Regions from separate parts of the Streptomyces sp. NPDC029169 genome, predicted to be linked through region 1. Evidence: riboswitches for the same ligand, from Rfam matches in the RefSeq annotation. Region 1 holds a riboswitch; each other region holds the start of a gene.
The links. A riboswitch is a leader RNA that binds a small molecule or an ion and turns the genes downstream of it on or off. The one in region 1 is predicted to bind cyclic di-AMP.
Positions count from the first base shown of each region.

Region 2: another riboswitch for cyclic di-AMP. It lies ahead of ACZ4VI_RS21415 (M23 family metallopeptidase); the one in region 1 lies ahead of ACZ4VI_RS16915 (M23 family metallopeptidase).
Region 3: another riboswitch for cyclic di-AMP. It lies ahead of ACZ4VI_RS25715 (transglycosylase SLT domain-containing protein); the one in region 1 lies ahead of ACZ4VI_RS16915 (M23 family metallopeptidase).
Region 4: another riboswitch for cyclic di-AMP. It lies ahead of ACZ4VI_RS18025 (transglycosylase family protein); the one in region 1 lies ahead of ACZ4VI_RS16915 (M23 family metallopeptidase).

Region 1 covers NZ_JBVHXA010000007.1:367,822-372,025, reverse strand. Annotated here, with positions in the region: gene ACZ4VI_RS16920 (PrsW family intramembrane metalloprotease) at 1-707, shown strand, start outside; gene ACZ4VI_RS16915 (M23 family metallopeptidase) at 764-1,855, opposite strand; cyclic di-AMP (ydaO/yuaA leader) riboswitch at 1,867-2,014, opposite strand; gene ACZ4VI_RS16910 (PP2C family protein-serine/threonine phosphatase) at 2,255-3,535, opposite strand; gene ACZ4VI_RS16905 (MFS transporter) at 3,670-4,204, opposite strand, start outside.
Region 2 covers NZ_JBVHXA010000011.1:106,093-110,296, forward strand. Annotated here, with positions in the region: gene ACZ4VI_RS21410 (M16 family metallopeptidase) at 1-1,297, shown strand, start outside; cyclic di-AMP (ydaO/yuaA leader) riboswitch at 1,494-1,659, shown strand; gene ACZ4VI_RS21415 (M23 family metallopeptidase) at 1,673-2,455, shown strand; gene ACZ4VI_RS21420 (GntR family transcriptional regulator) at 2,636-3,328, shown strand; gene ACZ4VI_RS21425 (HPr family phosphocarrier protein) at 3,466-3,747, opposite strand; gene ACZ4VI_RS21430 (bifunctional acetate--CoA ligase family protein/GNAT family N-acetyltransferase) at 3,925-4,204, shown strand, end outside.
Region 3 covers NZ_JBVHXA010000015.1:127,963-132,166, forward strand. Annotated here, with positions in the region: gene ACZ4VI_RS25710 (phosphoribosyltransferase family protein) at 1-850, shown strand, start outside; gene ACZ4VI_RS25715 (transglycosylase SLT domain-containing protein) at 874-1,737, opposite strand; cyclic di-AMP (ydaO/yuaA leader) riboswitch at 1,740-1,899, opposite strand; gene ACZ4VI_RS25720 (phosphocholine-specific phospholipase C) at 2,213-4,204, opposite strand, start outside.
Region 4 covers NZ_JBVHXA010000008.1:233,634-237,837, forward strand. Annotated here, with positions in the region: gene ACZ4VI_RS18015 (cytochrome P450 family protein) at 1-905, shown strand, start outside; gene ACZ4VI_RS18020 (transglycosylase family protein) at 1,020-1,976, shown strand; cyclic di-AMP (ydaO/yuaA leader) riboswitch at 2,242-2,417, shown strand; gene ACZ4VI_RS18025 (transglycosylase family protein) at 2,421-3,116, shown strand; gene eno (phosphopyruvate hydratase) at 3,412-4,204, shown strand, end outside.

The DNA.
Region 1 (4,204 bases):
ATCTCGGCTCCGACGGCCTCGGCTCCATGACCGCGGGCACCTTCTTCGTACGGATCGTGATGTCGCCGTTCGCGCATCCGCTCTTCACCGTCTTCACCGGCCTCGGCTTCGCTTTCGCCGCCCTCGCCACCTCCCGCCGGAGGTTCCTGCGGGTGCGCCGGACGCTGCTGCCCCTTGCCGGACTGCTCCTCGCCATGCTCATGCATGCGCTGTGGAACGGCTCCGCGACCCTCCTCGGCCCGTTCGGCTTCATCCTGGTCTACGGCATGCTCATGGTGCCCGCCTTCGGCCTGCTGACCTGGCTCGCGATATGGAGCAGGCAGCGGGAGCTGCGCACGATATCCGGGCAGCTCCCGGCGTACGCGGCGGCCGGCTGGCTCTCGCCCGCCGAGCCGCTCGCGCTCTCCTCGATGCGGGCCCGCTCCATGGCCCGCGACTACGCCCGCCGTGCCTACGGCAAGCCGGCCGCCACCACGGTCAACGAGTACGAGGCGTTCGCGACGACCCTCGCCTTCCTGCGCCACCGCGCCCAGCGCGGCGCGCCGGTCCCGGACTTCACGGCGCGCGAGCAGGAGCTGCTCCACCACCTCTGGCAGCGCAAACCGGTCGCCTCCCCCGCCCTGACCTACGCGGCCCGGGCGACGGGCCGGGTGTGGGCGCCGCCGCAGTACCTGGACTACGGCGGCTACAACCCGTACCGGAGCTGAGGCAGGCCCTGCGACGCGAAGGGTGCGACCCCGCCGCCCGGCGCCGCGTCAGAGGATCAGACCGAGAGGCCCTTGCTCGCCAGCCAGGCCGCCGGGTCGATGCCGTCGCCGCCCGGGGTGTGGACCTCCAGGTGCAGGTGCGGGCCGGTCACATTGCCGGTCGCGCCCACGCGGCCGATCGTGTCGCCGGTGCCCACCGACTGGCCCACGCTCACCGTCATCGAGGACAGGTGCGCGTACCAGACCTCCGTACCGTCCTCCAGTTCCAGGACGATCCGGTAGCCGTATGAGCCGGACCAGCCCGCCGACTTGATCGTGCCGCCGTGCACCGCCTTGATCGGGGTGCCGGTGGGCGCCGCGAAGTCGAGGCCGGTGTGGTAGCCGGAGGACCACATGGAGCCGGACTGGCCGTAGGTGGAGGTGAGGGTGTACGAGGACGTGGGCAGCGCGTAGCTCGCGGCGAGCTTCGCCAGGCGCTCCGCCTCGGCCTTCGCCGCCGCCTCCTCCTCGGCCTTCCGCTTCGCCTCGGCCGCCGCCTTCTCGGCCGCGTCCGCCTTGGCCGCCGCCTCCGCCGCGGCCTTCTCGGCGGCCGCCTTCTCCGCCGCGGCCTTCTCGGCGGCGTCGGCGGAGGCCTGCTGCTGCTCGGCCTGCTGGAGGATGCGGGCACGCAGCGCCTCACCGGCGTCCGCCGTCGAGGCGGAGGAGCCCCCGGCCTGCCCGGCGCTGTCGGCCGGCAGGGCGAGGTTCGCCGTGAGCGGCTGGGGGTTGTTCGTCCCGGAGCCCGAACCGTCCGTACCGTCCGCGCCGTCCTCGTCGGAGATGAGCTCGCCGACGCCGGGCAGCTCGGAGGCGTCCGGCAGGTCGAGGTCGGGGAGCGATATCGAGACCGGGGCCTTGTCCTGGGCGGTCGCCATGCCGCCCGCGCCGACGGCCGCGATGACACCGACGCCGAGGACGGTGGAGGAGCGGGCGAAGCCGGAGCGCTGCTTCACGACGCGGTGGCGGCCACCCGAACGGGACTGCTGCCGCAGGGAGTCCTCGGTGGGGTTCCACTCCCCCCACGCCGTCGCGTCGTCGTCCGTCCCGGCGGTGCCCGAGGCACCGAACGCATCGAAGTGGGCTTCGGGGGCAGGGGTGTTGGACGCCACGGAGGCGTGCTCCTTTCCTTCCTTCTCGCCTACCGGGTTAGCTGACGGGTTCGGAGCAGGAAGGTCTCCTACGGGCTGTGCCGCACGGGTGCGACGGTGCCCGATTCACCCCAAGTGGTGGTTCCCCGGTTCCTTTTCAGGATTCGGCGCGTGCGCACGGTGCCGTCTCTTGCGACGGCTGGGACGACCGCGCTGCGTTATCGAACGTTAATAGACACGAGGGCCGGATTCCAAGCCGTTCCGGTTGATCATTCGCGAGATTGAGCCAGTACAGCCCGATTTGATCCCGCTTCAGTACGGACCTTTGCCGGGACCTGGGAACTGACGGTGCGTCAATTGTTATCGCAGCGGTACCTCTCCACTACGGATGGTCACGTACGGGTGGTCACGTACGGGTGGTCACGGCACCACCGGCATCGTGCGGCGCCGCTCCGGCTGCCCCGCCCCCGGCCGGCTCACCGCCAGCAGCGCCATGTCGTCCTGGGCGCCGCCGCCCGTGTACCGGCGGACGTCGTCGACGAGCGCGTCGAGCAGCTCCTCCGGCCCCGGGAAGATCCGCCCGGCGAGCCGCTCGGCCGGTTCGTAGAAGGCCCCCGAGGCGTCGCGCGCCTCCGAGAGACCGTCGGTGTAGACGAGCAGCGTCGCGCCCGGCGGGTACGGGGCCTCGTCGGCCCGGTCCGGCCAGGCGGCCAGCTCGCCCATGCCGAGCGGCAGCGCGGGCTCGGTCGGCTCCAGGAGCGCCACGCCCCCGTCCGCGTACAGCAGCAGCGGCTCGGGGTGGCCGCGGTTGACCACCCGTACGCGCCCGCGCCCGCGCGGGATCTCGGCCAGGACTGCGGTGGTGAACCCCTCGAAGGCGTCGAGGCCGGAGCGGCGCGTGCCCTCCCGGGCCAGCGCCCGCTCGAGGCGCTGCGCGACGCCCTCCAGGGTCGCCTCCTGCTCGGCCGCCTCCCGGAAGGCGCCGATCACGACAGCGACCGCCTCGACGGCGTCGAGCCCCTTGCCCCGCACGTCGCCGACCACGAGCCGTACCCCGTACGGCGTGTCCTGGACGGCGAACAGGTCGCCGCCGATGAACGCGTCCGCCTGCGCGGCCTCGTAGCGGGCCGCGACGTGGAGCCCACCGATCCGCTCGGCGGGCGTCGGCAGGACGGCCTTCTGCGCGGTCTCGGCGATCACCCGCGCCGAGGCGAGCCGCTGCCCGCTGCGCCGGACGACCCCGTTGATGAGCAGGGCGAGGCCGGCGACGGTGACGACGGTCAACATCTCGATAAGGGAGGGGACATCGGTGACGGTGTCGTTGTAGACGTGCAGACCGACGCCGGCGAGGACCGCGGCGATGCCGGTGAGGAGCGTCGTCAGCATCGAGAAGAACGGGGCCGCGATGAGCGGCGCGGCCGAGAACATCGGGGAGGCCGTGTACGAGGGCGGGGTGGAGAGGTCGAAGACGACACCGCCGAGGATGACGAGCGGGGGCAGGGCGCGGATGAACCGGCGAGCCTGCTCGGCGCGCGGCCCGGGGCGCCCGTTCGGCTCTCCCCGCCCCTGCCCTTGGTTCCGGCCCTGGTTCCGCCCCTGGCTGCGTCCCTGATTCCGTCCCTGGTTCCGGCCCTGGTTCCGCCCCTGGTTCCGTCCCTGGTTCCGTCCTCGTCCCTGACCCTGCCCCTGCCCCTGCCCCACCTGTGCTCTCCTGCCCGGTCCGTACGCGGCGACGGCGACGGACGGTACCGCGCCCTCCCCAGGGTGGCGGGAGCCGCGCCGCGCGGCGACCCCCACTCGGCCAAGTGGGGGACACCGGGCTCAACTACGACGCGTCATCCACCCCCGCCCAGCCGCCCGCCCAGCCGCCCGCCCCGCCCCAGCGCCCGTACCGCGCCCGCACACACGAGCCCGACCGCGCACAGCACCAGCCACGGCGTCGCCGACCACCCCGTGACGTCGAGCAGGACACCCGTACCCAGGTTCCCGAGCGTGATCCCGATCCCGCAGACGGTGTTGTAGAGCCCGTAGTGGGTGGCCACCCACCGCCCGCCCGAGAGCGCGACGACCGTGTCCATCTCGTACGGGTACAGCACCGCGTTCGCGACGGCCAGGACCGCCGCGCACAGCAGCAGGCCCCCGAGTCCCGGCACGGCCACCGGCAGCAGGAACGCCCCGCCCATCAGCGCGAGTCCCAGGACCAGACACCGCTCCCGGCTCAGCCGGCGCCTGCACCAGGCAGTGATCCGCAGCTGACCGGCGAGCGCCACGAGCGCCGAGACCACGAACAGCGCGGTCGTCGCCGCCGTGCCGCCCGCCGCGAGCGGCAGCGCCAGATAGACCTGGAAGGACAGCACGTACGAGCCGGTC
Region 2 (4,204 bases), on a different contig from region 1:
CCTGGACAACGGCCTGACCGTGCTGCGCTGCCACCGCCCCGGCCAGCAGGTCGTCGCCGTCGAGGTCCTCCTCGACGCCCCGCTGGACGCCGAGCCCGCGGGGCTCGACGGTGTCGCCACGATCATGGCCCGCGCCCTCTCCGAGGGCACGGACCAGCACACCGCCGAGGAGTTCGCGGCCGAGCTGGAGCGCTGCGGCGCCACGCTCGACGCGCACGCCGACCACCCGGGCGTACGGGTCTCCCTGGAAGTCCCCGTCTCCCGGCTGCCCAAGGCGCTCGGGCTGCTCTCCGAGGCCCTGATCGCGCCGGCGTTCCTCGACTCCGAGGTCGAGCGCCTGGTGCGCAACCGGCTCGACGAGATCCCGCACGAGACGGCCAACCCGGCCCGCCGGGCGGCCAAGCAGCTCTCCAAGGAGCTCTTCCCGGCCGACTCCCGGATGTCCCGGCCGCGCCAGGGCACCGAGGAGACGGTGGAGGCGATCGACGCCGCGGCCGTCCGTGCCTTCTACGAGGCGCACGTCCGCCCCTCGACGGCCACCGCCGTGGTCGTCGGCGACCTGACCGACGTGGACCTGGACAAGGTCCTCGCCGAGACGCTGGGCGCCTGGACCGGGAACGCCGCCGAGCCCCGCCCCGTCCCGCCGATCACGGCGGACGACACCGGCCGGGTCGTCATCGTCGACCGCCCCGGCGCCGTCCAGACCCAGCTGCTGATCGGCCGCGTCGGCGCCGACCGGCACGACCGCGTCTGGCCGGCCCAGGTCCTCGGCACGTACTGCCTCGGCGGCACGCTCACCTCCCGCCTCGACCGCGTTCTGCGCGAGGAGAAGGGCTACACCTACGGTGTCCGGGCCTTCGGCCAGGTGCTCCGCTCCGACGGCAAGGGCAACGGCGCCTCGATGCTCGCCATCAGCGGTTCCGTGGACACCCCCAACACCGGTCCGGCACTTGACGACCTGTGGAGGGTGCTGCGCACCCTCGCCGCCGAGGGGCTGACGGACGCCGAGCGCGACGTGGCCGTGCAGAACCTGGTGGGCGTGGCGCCGCTCAAGTACGAGACCGCCGCCTCGGTCGCCGGGACGCTCGCCGATCAGGTCGAGCAGCACCTCCCGGACGATTTCCAGGCGCAGTTGTACGCGCGGCTGGCCGAGACCGGCACGGTGGAGGCGACGGCGGCCGTCGTCAACGCCTTCCCCGTGGACCGTCTCGTCACCGTCCTCGTGGGCGACGCGGCGCAGATCGAGGCGCCCGTGCGCGCGCTCGGCATCGGCGAAGTGACCGTCGTCACCGGCTGACGAGGTTTCGCACCACTGAAGGACCCCGACGTAGCGATACGTCGGGGTCCTGCTGTTTGTCCGAAATGCTGCGGACGGTGCGTGTATGACCTGTGGCAAGTCTTACAAACAGGCGTGACTGTTTGGTGATTGACGGACGATCCGCCTAGCGTCGATCCGGCTGTTCGCCAGTTGCACCCGCCGCACCCGCGGCATCGGACAGTCATCGCCGAGTCCCCGTCAGGCGCGAGCCTGGGGAGCCGGGGACCCACACGAAGTCCCTGGGGTGAATCGGACGCCTTCGCATCCGTGCGGAGGGGCCCGTAGGAGACCTTCCTGCTCCGAACCCGTCAGCTAACCCGGTAGGCGAGAAGGAAGGAAAGGATCAGCCCCTACATGGCGTTCACCCGTGCCACCGGGAAGCATCGTGGTCCGAGCCGTCTGGCGCGCCGCAGCGCGGGCCTCGCCGGCGTCGCGACCCTCGCCACCACCGGCGTCATCGGAACCCTCGCCTCCCCGGCGCTCGCCGTCGACACGGACGCCCCCTCCCTCGAGGACACCGGCCTGACCCAGATCGTCGCCGCCGACTCCCTCGCGGACACGATCGACGCCCAGGCCGCCGCCCAGGAGCGCGAGGCGGCCGAGGCCGAGGCCCGTGCCAAGGAGGAGGCGAAGCGCAAGGCGGAGGCGAAGCGGAAGGCCGAGGCCCGCGCCAAGGAGATCCGCGAGGCCAAGGAGCGCGCCGCCCGCGAGGCCGAGCGCAGGCGCCTCAACTCCTTCCAGCTCCCGGTTGCCGGCTCGTACGTCTCCACCGGCTACAAGGCCGGCGGCTCGCTCTGGTCCTCCGGCAGCCACTCCGGCGTCGACTTCCACGCCGCCTACGGCACCAAGGTCGTCTCCGTCGGCTCCGGCACCGTCGTCGAGGCCGGCTGGGGCGGCGCGTACGGCAACAACATCGTCATCCGGATGAACGACGGCACGTACACCCAGTACGGTCACCTCTCGGCCATCAGTGTCTCCGTCGGCCAGTCCGTCACCCCGGGCCAGCAGATCGGCATCTCGGGCTCGACCGGCAACTCGACCGGCCCGCACCTCCACTTCGAGGCCCGCACCACCGCCGAGTACGGCTCCGACATCAACCCGGTCGCGTACCTGCGCGCCCGCGGCGTGAACGTCTGACCGACACCGCATCAGAAGGCGTCAGAAGCGCGTCAGAAAAGCCCCGGCTCGTACTGAGCCGGGGCTTTTCGCTGACCAAAAGATATCCATGATTCCTGAAGAGCCATCGGAAATGCCGCCCCGCTGCAATAGAGTCGCCGGAGAACCGGTTTCGCGCGGATCACATGGCGGAGGTCGAACATGCGCATTCCCGCGCACTCGGTATGCACGGCGATCCGGGACGACATCGTCACCGGGGTCTTCGAGCGCGGCAGCCGGCTGACCGAGGAGCAGCTCGCCCGCCGTTACGGAGTCTCCCGCGTCCCGGTCCGCGAGGCCCTGCGCACCCTGGAGTCCGAGGGCTTCGTGATCACCCGCCGCCATGCCGGCGCCCACGTCGCCGAGCCCACCGAGCAGGAGGCGGCGGACCTCCTGGACGTACGGTCTCTCCTGGAACCGCTCGGCGCCGCCCGCGCCGCCCAGCGCCGGACCGAGGCGCACCTCAAGGTGCTGCGCGGCCTGGTCAGGCTCGGGCAGGAGAGGGCCAGGCGCGGCCAGGGGGACGATCTGCGCTCGCTCGGCGGCTGGTTCCACGAGACGCTGGCGCAGGCCTCGGGCAGCCCGGCGCTCACCGCCCTGCTCACTCAGCTACGGCACAAGATCGCCTGGATGTACGCGGTCGAGGCCCCCGCCCAGCCCGTCGAGGCATGGGCGGAACACGGGGCGATCGTGGACGCGGTGGCGCGGGGCGACGCCGAACGGGCCCGCGCCCTGACCGCGATGCACGCCGAGCGCTCGCTGGTCCTGCACCGGCTGAAGCTTCCGGAGCGCGGGGAGCGGGGGCGTGTGAGGGTTTCGCAACACGTCGTCAACACGGCGACCGCCCGGAATTAACGAGCGGACCGTATACAAAGAGCGGGAATTCGAGGGCCTTCTTTGTGCTGCGCGGAATTCCCATGAAATCGGCCGGATGAAACGAAGAAGCCGCACCCACCGTCATGTCGGCGTGTGCGGCTTCTCCGGAAATTCGGTCAGACGGTCTCGGGCAGTTCCTCGAGACCCTCGGCAACCAGCTTCGCGAGACGGTCGAGCGCGACCTCGGCGCCCTCGGCGTCCGAAGCGAGCACGATCTCCTCGCCGCCCTGCGCGCCCAGGCCGAGCACCGCGAGCATCGACGCGGCGTTCACCGGGTTGCCGTCGGCCTTGGCGATCGTCACGGGGACGCCGGAGGCCGTGGTGGCACGGACGAAGATGGAGGCGGGGCGGGCGTGCAGGCCCTCGGCCCAGCCGACGTTGACGCGGCGCTCAGCCATGGTGTTGCCCTTCAAGTCTCAAAGCCGGTTGTCTAGACCAGTCTCTCATGGGTCGCGGAGTGCTCGTGGCCGACCTCCGGCCCTGCGCCAGAGCCGATCGGTTTTCCCACCCTTGCATGGTGCACCAGGCGCCGCGCGACCGGTGTCCGTGTCGGTCCCCGGCCGTACTCTTGCCCCATGCAGAGCGCGTCGGAACAGCCGTCACAGCCGGAACGACCGGAGCGGCCGGACCACGCCTACCCCGACCACTGGGAAGCGGACGTGGTCCTGCGGGACGGCGGCACCGCGCGCATCAGGCCCATCACCGCCGACGACGCCGACCGCCTGGTCAGCTTCTACGAGCAGGTCTCGGACGAGTCGAAGTACTACCGCTTCTTCGCGCCGTACCCGCGGCTCTCCGCCAAGGACGTGCACCGCTTCACCCATCACGACTTCGTCGACCGGGTGGGACTCGCGG
Region 3 (4,204 bases), on a different contig from region 1:
GGTCGTCCGGGCCCAGGGGGCCGCCCGTATCGTCCTCGCGGTGCCCGTCGCGCCGCACGACTGGCGGGAGCGGATCGGCCGGGAGGCCGACGAGGCCGTCAGCGTCCACGAGCCGGAGTTCTTCTACGCGATCGGCCAGTTCTACCAGGACTTCTCACAGACCTCGGACGAGGAGGTCGTCGCCTGCCTGGAGCGCCACCACGCCGGTCAGGGCTCGGGCGCCGAGGACCCGGAGGTGCGCATCCCGGCCGGGGAGGTGCAGGTCGCGGGCCGCCTCGTGGTGCCCGACGACGCCCCGGGTGTCGTGCTGTTCGCCCACGGCAGCGGCAGCAGCCGGCACAGCCCCCGCAACCGGGCCGTCGCCGAGAGCCTGAACCGCGCCGGTCTCGGGACGCTCCTGTTCGACCTGCTCACCGAGGACGAGGCGGCCGACCGCGCCAATGTCTTCGACACGGAGCTACTGGCCGACCGGCTGGCCCGGGCCACGCACTGGCTGGGCCGGCAGCCCGGCCTCGACGGGCTGCGCACCGGCTACTTCGGAGCCAGCACCGGCGCCGCGGCAGCGCTGTGGGCCGCGGGCGACCCGCTGTCCGAGGTGGCCGCCGTGGTCTCCCGCGGCGGCCGCCCGGACCTCGCCGGACCCCGCCTCGCCCAGGTACGCGCCCCCACACTGCTGATCGTGGGGGGCCACGACCCGCTCGTACGCGACCTGAACGAGGAGGCCCAGCGTCAACTCCGCTGCGAGAACCGGCTCGTCGTCGTTCCGGGCGCCGGCCACCTCTTCGAGGAGCCGGGCACGCTGGAACAGGTCGGCGAACTCGCCGCCGGCTGGTTCGCCGACCACTTCTAGAGCCGGTGCCTCAGGAGCGGCTGTCAGTACGGCCCGTTGACGTTGTCGATCGAGCCGTAGCGGTCCGCCGCATAGTTGCAGGCCGCGGTGATGTTGGCGACCGGGTCGAAGAGGTCCATCGAGGTGCCCGGCACGTGGTAGGCCAGGAACGTCGGCTCGATGACCTGGAGGAGACCCTTGGACGGGGTGCCCTTGACGGCGTTGGAGTCCCAGAGGTTGATGGCCTGCGGGTTGCCGGAGGACTCGCGCATGATGTTGCGGTGGATCCCCTCGTACGAACCGGGGATGCCGTACTGCGCCATGACGTCCAGCGACTCGCGGATCCAGCCGTCCAGGTCGTTGGTGTAGCTCTTGGCCGCGGGCTTGGCGGCGGGGGCTGCCTTGGCAGCCGGGGCGGCCTTGGCGGGGGCGGCGGCCCGCTGCGAGCGGTCGGCCCGGTCCGTACTCGACTTACGGGCCGAGGACTTCGGCTGCGACGCCGGCTTCTTCGGAGCACTCACGGACTTCCCGCGAAGGGTGAGTTCGAGCCCGGGGTGAATAAGTGACGGGTTGTCACCGACAGCTTCGCGATTCGCCCGGTACAGGGCCTTCCAGCCGCCTCGAACATTCTGTTCGTCCGCGATCACGGAAAGGGAGTCGCCGCGGACGACGGTATAGGTCTTGGGGGCGGAATTCTGCGCGGTGGGAATCGATTCCGCGATCTTCGCGGGCGCGCTGAAGACGGTCTTCTCGACGGGTGCCGTCTTGGGGGCCGCGCTGGGCGCCGCGTGCGCGGTGGCCGTGGCGACGAGGGGGAGGGCCAGTGCGGCGCCACCCGTGCTCGCGAGGGCGATACCGCGGGTGAGGGGACGTCGCTTGGGGCGCCGGTGCTTACCGTGAGCGGGCATGAAGGATTCCTCTCCGGCGCCTGCGGGGTGAGCTGTCGGGTTAGGGCTGGAGCTGCCCGGCCGCACGCGTGCGGCTTCACCCCTAGCCGCTCCGGGAATCCGGACCGGCGAAAAAACTGGGTCCCCCGCTCCTGCCGACGGGTAAATGGGGGGTTTATCGGACGGTGGCAGGATTCGGCGTTCCGTCCGGGTCGAGGTGACCGTAGGCGAGAAATGTCGACCGGAACAAGACTCGGCACGGGTGGGCAATGTGTACAGAATTCATCGCCGCGTTTCTCGCGGCCCCGACCGCGCCGAACTTCCTTGCGGTACAAGGGAAGGGGGGTGCCCCGAGGGCCGCAGGCAGCCCCACGTGATTCATGTCACCCGGGAAGCCAAAACGGTCATTCCAGGAAATTCAGCTGGGTCGAGAAAAGGGACACAAGGGCGTGTAAATACCCTTGTGTCCCTTTTGGCTGGAACTGTGGGAATACGTTCAGCCCGTGATGCTCGGGGCCCCCGTCTCGATGTGACCGGTGTAGCGGCGCGACCAGGTGCCGTCGATGTCGGCGAGGATCGTGAAGTCGTACCAGCCGTTGCTGTACGCGACGGCGTTGAAGAAGTCCTCGCGGGAGGAGCTCGCCGGGACCGTGTACGTCCAGGGCCCGTCCGTGCGATAGGCGTCCGAGCGGATCGTGAAGGTCACCGGCCCGGCGGAGGTGTTGGTCATCTTGAACCAGATCGCCGTCTTCCCGGTGCCGGGCTCGGTCGCGAACCGCGCCGCCACCTCGATCGCCTTGCCCGCCTTCGAGGCGTCGCCGATGAAGCGCCGCAGGAAGCGGTTGGGGCCCATCATCGAGATGTCGTACTTGCCCGAGCCGGAGCCGAGCCCGATGTTGAAGTAGTCCGTCGACGTGGCACCCGGGTCGACCGTGTACTGCCAGGCCGCCGTGTCCCGGTGCTGGTGCGGGTGGATCGTGAAGTGCGCGGCCCGCTTCGCCTGCGCGCCCTGGTTCGTCATCGAGAACCAGGCGAGGATCTTGCCCGCCGCACCGAACTCGAACCGGTCGAGGTTTCCGTTGACCTGGTACGGCACGGCGCGCGCCGGGCGGCTGCCGGACTCCTGCGCGGGCAGGGCATTGTCCTGCGGCACCGGGTTGGGCAGCGGGCCGCAGGTGGACTGCCCGATGACCCTGGCGGTGGACGGGAGGCCCGAGGGGACGCCGTACACCGGATGCGCGAAGTCGAAGACACCCGTCAGGTCGCCGGTCACCTTCCGCCGCCAGGCGCTGATGTTCGGGCAGGTGGCGGGGGTGCCGAGGGCGGCCGTCCAGGTCTCCATGAAGCGCAGCACGGACGTGTGGTCGAAGACCTCGGAGCTGACCCAGCCGCCGCGCGTCCAGGGCGACATGACGATCATCGGGACGCGGAAGCCCAGGCCGATCGGCACGCCGTCGATGTACTCGCCGGGGGTGCCGGGCGGGGCGACCGGCGGCGGCACGTGGTCGAAGAACCCGTCGTTCTCGTCGTAGTTGAGGAACAGTACCGTCGAGTCGAAGACCTCGGGGTTCGCGGCCAGTGCGCGGTAGACGAGGTCCACGAAGTGCGCGCCGTCACCGGGCGGGGCGTAGGGGTGCTCGGAGAACGCCTCGCTCGCCACCACCCAGGAGACCTGCGGAAGGGTCCCGGCGACGACGTCGGCGCGGATCGCGGCGGCGATGTCGTCCGGAGTGGAGCCGGTGACCTTCGGCACCGAACCCATCCCGCGGTCGTACAGCGGGTCGCCGGGCCGCGCGTCGGTGAACTTCTTGAAGTATGCGAGGCCGTTGTCGCCGTAGTTGTCCTGGGCGTTCTGGTAGACCTTCCAGCTCACGCCGGCCCGCTGGAGCGCCTCGGCGTACGTCTCCCAGGTCAGCCCGGACTCCTCGCCGCCGTCCTTGCTGGCGGCGTCGATCTTGCCGCTCCACAGGAAGGTGCGGTTGGGCCCTGTGGCGCTGAGCGCCGAGCAGAAGTACGCGTCGCAGACGGTGTAGTTGTCGGCGAGGGCGTAGTGGAAGGGGATGTCGCCGCGGTCGAGATAGCCGAGGGTGCGGGTGTTGCCGACGCCCGTGACCCAGTTGTCCATCCGGCCCTTGTTCCACGCCGCGTGCTGGGAGGTCCAGCTGTGCGGGAGGTCGCCGTTGCACTGGGCCAGGGTCTCGCCGTCGACGCCGCCCGCCGGTGGGGTGGCGCTCAGCTTCCACGGGTACTGCCGGCCGCCCCAGTTGGGCTGGTTGAAGGTGCCCCAGCCGCCTGGGGTGTTGCCCGCGGCCCGGTCGCCGAAGCCGCGGACGCCGCGCAGCCTGCCGAAGTAGTGGTCGAAGCTGCGGTTCTCCTGCATGAGGATCACGACGTGCTTGACGTCGGTGATGGTGCCGGTCGCGGCGGCTGCGGCGGCCGACGCCGTGCCCGTGGGCAGCGCCGCGCCGGCCGTGAGGCCTGCCCCGAT
Region 4 (4,204 bases), on a different contig from region 1:
GCCGCGTCGCCGAGTTCGCGCCCCGGGTGCAGGAGCTGACGGACCAGCTCATCGATTCGTTCGCGGCCAACGGCACCGCCGACCTCATCCACGAGTTCGCCTTCCCGCTGCCCATCTACGCCATCTGCGACCTGCTCGGAGTGCCGCGCGAGGACCAGGACGACTTCCGGGACTGGGCCGGGATGATGATCCGGCACGGCGGAGGGCCGCGCGGCGGGGTGGCGCGGTCGGTCAAGAAGATGCGCGGCTATCTCGCGGAGCTGATCCACCGCAAGCGGCTCGATCCCGGCGACGACCTGATCTCTGGGCTCATCAAGGCCTCCGACCACGGCGAGCACCTCACCGAGAACGAGGCCGCCGCGATGGCCTTCATCCTTCTCTTCGCCGGCTTCGAGACCACCGTCAACCTGGTCGGGAACGGGGTGTACGCCCTGCTTCGCCATCCCGACCAGCGCGCCCGCCTCCAGGCCTCGCTCGCCGCCGGGGAACGGGACCTCCTGGAGACCGGCGTCGAGGAGCTGCTGCGCTACGACGGGCCGGTGGAGCTGGCGACCTGGCGGTACGCCATGGAGCCGCTGACGATCGGCGGGCAGGAGATCCCGGCCGGCGACCCGGTCCTCGTCGTGCTGGCCGCCGCCGACCGCGACCCGGCGCGCTTCGACGAGCCGGACACGCTCGATCTGTCCCGGCGCGACAACCAGCACCTCGGCTACGGGCACGGCATCCACTACTGCATCGGCGCCCCGCTCGCCAGGCTCGAAGGGCAGATCGCGCTCGCGACGCTGCTGACTCGCCTGCCCGACCTGCGACTTGCCGTCGATCCTGCCGATCTGCGGTGGCGCGGCGGGCTCATCATGCGTGGATTGCGCACGCTTCCTGTCGAGTTCGCACCAGTTGCGAACTGACGGGTCGTCAAGACTGTGACTTTTACGTGATCTCCGCTGCATCGACTTGTGACTGACGTTCGAATGCCGCTACGTTCACCGTCACCTCAGCAGTCACGCGAAAGGCAGCTCCGCATGCGCTCCGGGAACGGACGACACCGCAGACCCCGCCAGGCACCCGCCATCGTCGTCGCCGCAGGCGTGACGGGATCGGCCCTCGCGCTGCCCCTCCTGGGTGCGGGCTCGGCCTCCGCCGCCGATGCCGCGACCTGGGACCGCGTCGCCGAGTGCGAGTCGGGCGGCCTGTGGAGCGCCCACTTCGGCAACGGGCTCTACGGCGGGCTCCAGTTCACCCAGGAGACCTGGGAGAGGTACGGCGGTCTGGCGTACGCGACGAGCGCGGACCTCGCCAGCCGTGCCCAGCAGATCGCGGTGGCCGAGAAGGCGTTCGCCGCGGGTGACACGCAGTGGGCGACCTGTGCCCCGATCGCCGGGCTCACGAAGGGCGGCGCCACGCCCGATGTCGACCCCGGTCCGGCCGTCACGCCGGTGGAGCCCACGGGTCCGCTCCCGGAGTCGAACCGGACCGTCGGCCTCCCGGCCGACTCCGAGGCCTCTTCCAGTCCTTCCTCCAGCCCCTCGGCCGCGCCCGCACAGCCGGACGCCTCTGCGACCCCCGGGGCCCCGTCCCCGACCGTCACGCCGTCCGCGCCCGTGACCGAGGGCACCGGCAAGCACCGTGGTGACGCCGCCCCGGAGGAGACGGGTCATACGGACAAGGCGCCTGAAACGGGCCGACATGCCTCCCCGTCCGATGTGCCGGCACCTGGCGCGGATTCGATGAATCCGGACGGCAGTAGGGACACTCCGGACAACAGGGCTTCTCGGAACATTCGGGACGCTATCGGCGAATACACCGTCAAGCCGGGCGACAACCTCACCGAGATCGCCCAGGAGAACGAGCTCCCGGGTGGCTGGAGTGCCCTCTACGACGCCAACCGCGCGACGGTGGGCGACGACCCCGACCTCATCCTCCCTGGCCAGAGCCTCGACCTCGACATCGACCTCGTGAGCGAGACAGCCCCGAAGTAGGGGCAGTTCGGGGTCGTATGTCCGGTTCTGTTCAAGTGAGACATGAGTCTCTTTGTCTCAACTGGCGCGCCTCGTCCGCAAACTCTGCTTCCGTCACCTCTCACCTGCGTAAACACCCTTCGTCCCGAAGCGAGTAGGGGCGTTTTGTCCCCCATGGGCGTCTTTGAACTTCCCCCGGGTCTGTGTCTACGGTCGTCACCGCTCGCCACCGCGGGCCCCGTCGACCGGTACGCCGAATCCTGCCGTCGGCCGATGGGAACAGTCGTCGCGTCATGCGCCGAAGGCAGGAGCGGGGGACCCAAGGTAAGTGCCGTCCCCGGCCGTTGAGACAGACGGCCGACGGACCGGCTTGGGGTGAAGCCGCGCGCTGGGTCGCGCGGCCGGGCAACTCACATGGCCCGAACCCGACAGCTCACCTCGTAGGCGTCGGTGAGGAGAAGTCCCATGCTGTTTTCCGCCAAGGGCAAACACCGTCGTCCCTCCAAGGCCACCCGCGCCGTCGCCCTCGCCGGTGTCGCCGGTGTCGCCGTCGCCGCCCCGCTGATGACCGCCGGGTCCGCCTCGGCCGCCACCACCTCCGAGTGGGACACCGTCGCCCAGTGCGAGTCCGGCGGCAACTGGTCCATCAACACCGGCAACGGCTACTACGGCGGCCTGCAGTTCGCCGCCTCCACCTGGGCCGCCTACGGTGGCACCGCGTACGCCGCCACCGCCGACCAGGCCTCGAAGTCGCAGCAGATCACGATCGCCGAGAAGGTCCTGGCCGGCCAGGGCAAGGGTGCCTGGCCGAGCTGCGGCGTCGGCCTCTCCAACGCCGCGTACGACGGCGGCGCCGCCGAGCAGAGCGCCCCGCAGCAGCCGGAGCGTCAGGCCGAGCAGCCGACGACCCGCAGCGAGCAGCGGACCGCCCCGAAGGCCGAGTCCAAGAAGGCCGAGTCCAAGAAGACCGTCACCACCCCGGCCGGCAAGAAGGTCAAGAAGGGTGACGGCGAGTACAAGGTCGTCGCCGGTGACACCCTGAGCAAGATCGCCGCCGCCCACGACGTCAAGGGCGGCTGGGAGAAGCTCTTCGAGCTCAACAAGGACGTCGTCGAGGACGCCGACCTGATCTACCCGGGCCAGCAGCTTCACCTGAAGTGAGCCCGGCGGCTCGTGTGAGTCCGGCGGCTCACACGGGTCCCACGACCCTCCCGCGGTGACCACCCCGGTCCGGAGCGACTCCCCCCGTGCGCTCCGGGCCGGGGTTCCGCCCGTTCAGCGTTACCCATGAGTAGGTACGGGTCTTTTGCCCCCGGATGCATGCCCTTGGGTCCTTTTTCGTCCCAGGGGGCGGGCGCCCGGCTGGCTGGAGCCCGGGAGCCGGTTAGGCTCTTGTCGCAAGGCCGAAGCGACTTTGCATCGCAGCGTCACATCCAGCGTCACATCCCAGAAGGAGATGCTCGTGCCGTCCATCGACGTCGTCGTAGCCCGGGAAATCCTGGACTCCCGAGGCAACCCCACGGTCGAGGTCGAGGTCGGCCTCGACGACGGCAGCACCGGCCGTGCTGCCGTTCCGTCCGGTGCCTCCACCGGTGCGTTCGAGGCCATTGAGCTCCGTGACGGAGACAAGAACCGCTACCAGGGCAAGGGCGTCGAGAAGGCCGTCCTCGCCGTGATCGAGCAGATCGGGCCGGAGCTCGTCGGCTACGACGCCACCGAGCAGCGCCTGATCGACCAGGCCATGTTCGACCTGGACGCCACGGACAACAAGGCCTCCCTCGGCGCCAACGCCATCCTCGGCGTCTCCCTCGCCGTCGCGCACGCCGCGTCCGAGGCCTCCGACCTCCCGCTCTTCCGCTACCTCGGCGGCCCGAACGCGCACCTGCTGCCCGTTCCGATGATGAACATCCTGAACGGCGGCTCGCACGCCGACTCCAACGTGGACATCCAGGAGTTCATGATCGCGCCGATCGGCGCGGAGTCCTTCTCCGAGGCCCTGCGCTGGGGCACCGAGGTCTACCACACCCTCAAGTCCGTCCTGAAGACCAAGGGCCTGTCCACCGGCCTCGGCGACGAGGGCGGCTTCGCCCCGAACCTGGACTCCAACCGCGAGGCGCTCGACCTCATCCTGGAGGCCATCAAGCAGGCCGGCTACGCCCCGGGCAAGGACATCGCGCTGGCGCTCGACGTCGCCGCTTCCGAGTTCTACAAGGACGGCTCGTACGAGTTCGAGGGCAAGTCCCGCTCGG